Regions from separate parts of the Pantoea sp. X-Soil-TKNS-1280 genome, predicted to be linked through region 1. Evidence: predicted binding sites of a transcription regulator. Region 1 holds the regulator's gene; the other holds the start of a gene.

What was found. Region 1 encodes PurR, which represses purine synthesis genes. Its sites were predicted from a motif close to CANGCAAACGTTTGCNTG; they were not measured.
Region 2: a site for PurR is predicted at 1,405-1,422, ahead of pyrC (dihydroorotase). Genes of this name have one in related genera too.

The regions. Positions count from the first base shown of each region.
Region 1 is NZ_AP035962.1:1,882,274-1,885,484, reverse strand. It holds gene AC6I8X_RS08840 (C40 family peptidase) at 305-1,090, shown strand; gene cydH (cytochrome bd-I oxidase subunit CydH) at 1,146-1,235, opposite strand; gene purR (HTH-type transcriptional repressor PurR) at 1,521-2,546, shown strand; gene punR (DNA-binding transcriptional activator PunR) at 2,543-3,211, opposite strand, start outside.
Region 2 is NZ_AP035962.1:1,632,481-1,635,691, reverse strand. It holds gene grxB (glutaredoxin 2) at 29-676, shown strand; gene AC6I8X_RS07670 (lipoprotein) at 788-1,351, shown strand; gene pyrC (dihydroorotase) at 1,488-2,534, shown strand; gene dinI (DNA damage-inducible protein I) at 2,603-2,848, shown strand; gene AC6I8X_RS07655 (hypothetical protein) at 2,993-3,211, shown strand, end outside.

The DNA.
Region 1 (3,211 bases):
AAACGGGATTTTGCTTCTCAGCGACCTTAATCGCCATGTTTGTTAAGTTCCAACGCCACAAATAACATTTTCATATCATTAGCAAGCATGAACCGATTAATAATTGGCAATAATTATGCTGCGTTAACCGGCTGAAATCGCTCATTTTTGCCCCAGATACCATCTGGTAACAGATTAATCGAAAAATGCCTTACCTTTTGGAAAAAAAGTGGATTAGAATCAATCCCGGCGCTGATCATTGATCAGATTTTTCTAACTTGCCGCAGGCTGTTTTATCGCAGACTGCTTAACCTGTAACCGGACTATGCGTTTACTTATTACGCTTTTTATGCTGGCTTTCGCCCAACTGTTTTTTAATGTGGCTTCTGCGTCACCGCATGCGCCCATCAATGCCAGTTTGCATAATGCAGAGAAAAAAAGTGCACGCGAAGATGAGCGCCGTAAACGACGCCCGGTCAAGACCAGCACCAAAAAATCACGCCTTACCAGCAGTGTTCATAAGTTAAGACTGAAGAAACCCACGAAAACCGAAACTGCGCTGCACAAAACCACCCGCAGAAAAACCCTGCTGAAGTCGCCGACCAAAAAATATGGTCATCAGCGCGTGGCGAAAGTCATATCTGAGCAGGATGACGCCAGCGACCTCACCACCATCAGGATGAGCAAATCACACCGTCAGCGCTATCAAAAGGCGCGTGAAACGGCGATGAACAAATTAATGGGTCAGATCGGTAAACCCTACCAGTGGGGCGGTACTTCACCGCATACCGGTTTCGATTGCAGTGGTCTGGTGTGGTATGCCTATAAAGACCTGGTGAAATACAAATTCCCCCGCACCGCTAACGAAATGTATCACCTGCGTGATGCGGCGCCGATTAAACGCGATATGCTGGAGAAAGGAGATTTGGTGTTCTTCCGCATTAACCATCGCGGTACCGCTGACCATGTAGGTGTTTACCTTGGCAACGGCAAGTTTATTCAGTCACCGCGTACCGGTAAAGATATTCAGATTAGCGCATTAGGTGAAGATTACTGGCAGAAGCATTATGTTGGTGCACGCCGCATGATGACACCGAAAACCATTCGCTAAGCGGTCACTGCGCAATAAAAAGCCGGACACTGAAATTTCAGGTCCGGCTTTTTTATTAATGAAGGATCGCGGTGAAGCTGAACACGATGATCATTAACAGCGCGCCAACGGTAGTACCCAGCGCCAGTTTCAGGTCTGTACTCATCACAACTCCTTAGTCACATTAATTGAAGGGTTAATGTAATTTTCGCACAGCCCCTGGCAAAAATCTCGTGTTATCCGCGTCAGCTTGCTAGAATCGCCGCCTTTCGTTGCGCAACAGATTTTGCGCACGCTGTGTTTGTGGCCTGTTAAAGTGATTTAGACTCAGAGTTAACGCCTTTTTCTTCGCCATTTGCCCCAAAATTTGGGGCGCAAAACCATTAGCAGACGCAAACGTTTAACAATATACTTATCAGTAAGTTGCGATAAGCCCGGGAGTACCATTTTCATGGCAACAATTAAAGATGTGGCGAAACGCGCCGGTGTCTCCACCACCACGGTTTCGCATGTCATCAACAAGACGCGTTTTGTCGCGGAAGAGACGCGTAACGCCGTATGGGAAGCGATCAAAGAACTGCACTACTCGCCCAGCGCCGTGGCGCGTAGCCTGAAGGTCAACCACACCAAAACACTGGGATTGCTCGCCACCTCCAGCGAAGCCCCCTATTTCGCGGAAATCATCGAAGCGGTGGAAAACCACTGTTTCGACCGCGGCTACACGCTGATTCTCGGCAATGCGCATAACGATCTGCAAAAGCAGCGTGCTTATCTCTCGATGATGGCGCAAAAGCGCGTCGACGGTTTATTGGTGATGTGTTCCGAATATCCCGACGACCTGCTCACCATGCTGGAAGAGAACCGCAATATCCCGATGGTGGTGATGGACTGGGGCGAGTCTCGCGGTGATTTCACCGATACCGTGCAGGATAACGCGTTCCAGGGCGGCTATCTTGCGGGACGTTACCTGATCGAACGTGGACATCGCGACATTGGTGCCATCCCCGGCCAGATGGAGCGCAATACTGGCGGCGGTCGTCATGCTGGTTTTATGCAGGCACTGCATGAAGCCGGTATTACCGTTCGTCCGGAATGGATTGTGCAGGGCGACTTCGAACCAGAATCCGGTTATCAGGCGATGCAGCAGATTCTCAACCAGAAACAACGTCCGACGGCGGTGTTCTGTGGCGGCGATATCATGGCGATGGGTGCGATTTGTGCCGCCGATGAAATGGGGCTACGTGTGCCACAGGATATTTCGGTGATTGGCTATGACAACGTGCGCAACGCCCGGTATTTCACCCCAGCGCTGACGACCGTTCATCAGCCGAAAGCGCAGCTGGGAGAAAAAGCACTGGAAATGCTGCTCGATCGCATCACCAGTAAACGCGAAGAGCCGCAGACCATCGAAGTGCAGCCAACATTGATTGAACGCCGCTCAGTCGCTGACGGTCCGTTCCGCGATTATCGCCGCTAAGCCACCGTTTCGCTCAACCACTCATGGTTGAGCGTTTCAGCATCGCCCAGATAATCCAGCAACCAGCTTAATGCCGGTGAAGCGCGTTGTTCCGACCAGCTGACACAACAGGGACTCTCCGGGAAAGGCGCAGGCAACGTCAGTTCGGTTAACTCGCCACTATCCAGCAGTGGCCGGGCTAAATGGCCCGGCACCATGCCCACGCACAAACCTGCCCGCAGGCAATCCATCCCGGTTTCCCACTCCGGTACCACCAGACGTCGCTGGTTATCCAGCGTCCAGGTCATCCGCCGCGGCAGCGCCCGCGACGTATCCTCCAGCACCAGCGAAGGCCACGTCCGTAAGGTTTCTTCATCCAGCTGGGTACTTTTTGTCAGGGGATGCCCGGGACTGACCACGCAACGCCAGTTCAGCGCGCCCATATCCTGAAAGGCGAAACGCCCACCGACCGGAATGGCCTGGGTGGCCCCAATCGCCACATCGACCCGTCCATCAGCCAGCGCATCCCAGACCCCGTTGAACACTTCATAGCTGATAATCAGCTCCATATCCGGGAAGTGACGGTAGAAATCCTTTACCAGTTGCCGGGTACGCTGCGGTTTAACGATACAATCAACCGCGATGCTCAACTGACCACGCCAGCCGTTAGCCAGTTGCTGGCACTG
Region 2 (3,211 bases), 250 kb from region 1:
TCACCCTGATAATCACAGGAGAAACGGGATGAAACTCTACATCTACGATCACTGCCCCTTCTGCGTCAAAGCACGCATGATTTTTGGGCTGAAAAATCTGCCAGTCGAACTGGTGGTGATGCTCAATGACGACGAGAACACACCGAAAAAACTGATTGGTCAGAAGATGGCCCCCATCCTGCAAAAAGCCGATGGCAGTGCGATGCCGGAAAGCCTGGATATTGTTCGTCTGGTGGATAAGCAGGACGGTGAACCCTTGCTGAATGGCAAAGCCAATCCGGCCATCAGCGAATGGTTGCGTCGCGTCAATGGTTACGTCAACAAGCTGCTGCTACCCCGTATCGCTGACGCGGCTTTCGCTGAGTTCGCGACACCGGCTGCACGCCACTATTTCCGCGAGAAAAAACAAGCCAACATTGGCGACTTCAGCGAGCTGCGTAAACATGCCCCCGGGCTGATAAAAAACATCAGTGACGATTTGCGTCAGCTGGATAAGTTAATCGTTAAACCGAATGCGGTGAACGGCGAACTTTCGGAAGATGATATCCATCTGTTTCCGCTGTTACGTTCCTTAACGCTGGTTGCGGGTATTGAATGGCCCAGCCGCGTGGCCGATTATCGCGACAACATGGCGAAGCAAACCCAGGTTAACCTGCTCTCTTCTATCGCCGCCTGACTTCTGACAATGAGAGGCGCGCAGGCGCTTCTCATCTCTCTCCTGGTGACACCTGCCCCTGATTCAGGCACGCTATGCCACGTTTGGCGTATCGTTCAGGATGAGGAAAGTATGAAGAAGGCGTTTTCCGGGCTACTGGCCCTGCTGTTTGTCGTGCTGCTGACCGGCTGTAATCAATTAACGCAGTACACCATCAGCGAGCAGGAAGTGAATCAGGCGCTGCAAAAGCACAATAACTTCGAGAAAGATGTGGGTGTATCCGGTCTGCTGAATGCACATATTGTGCTGAGCGATTTAAGCAGCCAGATTGGCCGTGAAGAACCCGGTAAAATCACCCTGACAGGCAAAGCCACGATTAATGTCAGTTCTTTATTTGGCCCACAGCAGGCCGAAATGCAGCTCAAAATGAAGGCGCAGCCGGTGTTCAACCCACAACAGGGCGCGATTTACCTGCATGACCTGGAAATTGTTGATGCCCAGGTGCAGCCGGAAAAAATGGCGTCGATCATGAAAACGCTGACGCCCTATCTGAATGAGTCGCTGAAGCGTTACTTCAATGAAAAACCCGCTTATGTGCTGAGCGAAGATCGCAGCAAAGGCGAAGCGCTGGCGAAGAAATTCGCGAAAGGTCTGGAAGTTAAACCCGGCCAGTTGGTGATCCCTTTTACTGACTAATCCCCACCACCGCGCCTGCCAGGGCGCGGTTTTGCTTCTGGTGCATAAAATCCCGTGCAAACGGTTGCCCAAATCCTTATGCTTACTCCCCGGCCTAAACGTGCCTTTCGTTTTCTACTCAGCCGGAGCCTTTTGAATGACAGCCCAACCCCAGCAAATCACGATTCGCCGCCCTGACGACTGGCATATTCATCTGCGCGATGGCGCGATGCTACAAGCCGTGTTGCCTTATACCAGTGCGGTAAACGGTCGTGCCATTGTCATGCCAAACCTGGTTCCGCCGGTGACCAGCGTCGATGCTGCCGTGGCCTATCGCGATCGTATCCTTGCGGCCTTACCCGCCGGGCATACCTTTACACCGCTGATGACCTGCTATCTTACCGACTCTCTCGATCCGGATGCGATCGAACAGGGCTTCCGTGCTGGCGTCTTCACCGCCGCAAAACTTTATCCCGCCCACGCAACCACCAACTCCAGCCATGGCGTAACCAATATTGCCTCTATCGCTCGCGTGCTGGAGCGGATGCAGCAGATCGGTATGCCGATGCTGGTACACGGTGAAGTGACGGATGCGCACATCGATATTTTTGACCGTGAAGCGCGTTTTATTGAAACGGTACTGGAGCCGCTGCGCCAGCAGTTCCCGGGCCTGAAAGTAGTGATGGAACACATCACCACCAAAGAAGCGGCGGAATATCTGGCGGCGGGCAATGAACTGCTCGGCGCTACCATTACGCCACAGCATCTGATGTTTAACCGCAACCATATGCTGGTCGGCGGCGTACGTCCGCATCTGTATTGCCTGCCAATCCTGAAACGTAATATCCACCAGGAAGCGTTACGTAAACTGGTCGCCAGCGGCAATCGTCGTGTATTCCTCGGCACCGATACCGCCCCACACTTGCGTCATCTGAAAGAGGCCAGCTGTGGTTGTGCCGGAGTGTTTAATGCCCCGACCTCTCTGCCCGCTTACGCCACCGTGTTTGAGGAACTGGATGCGCTGCAACATTTCGAAGCGTTCTGTTCCGAGAATGGCCCGAACTTCTATGGCCTGCCGCTGAATGAAGGGACACTGACGCTGGTGCGTGAACCCTGGACGGTCGAACAAAGTGTGAATGTCGCTGACGATACTCTGGTGCCTTTCCTGGCCGGAGAGACGCTGAACTGGCGCGTAACCGCCTGATGTGATGATGCTTGCCTTCGGAATAAATATACTGTACAAATAGCCAGTATATTATTCCGGAGGTGTTTATGCGTGTTGAAATTACCGTAGCAAAAACTCAACCCCTTCCTGCTGGCGCCCTGGATGCGCTGAGCGCCGAACTGACCCGCCGTATCAGCCGGGATTTTCCCGATGACGAACATCATGTCAAAATCCGTTACGCCAGCGGCAATCAGCTCAGCGTATTTGGCGGCTGCAAAGAAAATCGCGAACGTATCAGTGATATTTTGCAGGAAACCTGGGAAAGCGCTGACGACTGGTTTATTACCGATTAACCGCCACTGCGCAGTTTTGCCGGGTTTCGCCACCCGGCTTTTTTGTTTTTATTTCTCCCTCGCCAGACAAAGTCGCTGCATCTAAAATCATCATTAACGCCCCCTATTCTTGCACCCGCCAGGCTAACAGGAGATGTTTTACCCATGACTCACGATAAACCGGAAGAGGCAATGACATTTGGCGAATTGCTGGCGTTAATTGCTGAACAGCAACGCCGCTTAACTGTGCTGGAAAATGCCTTTGCTAACCTGACGTTCTGTCTTGATGAACGTGCCAGCCAGTTACTGGTACACAATCTTTTACTTGAAGCGCAAAACCAGAACCACGACACGCAGTTACAGCAGCAATTTACCCATCTGGCC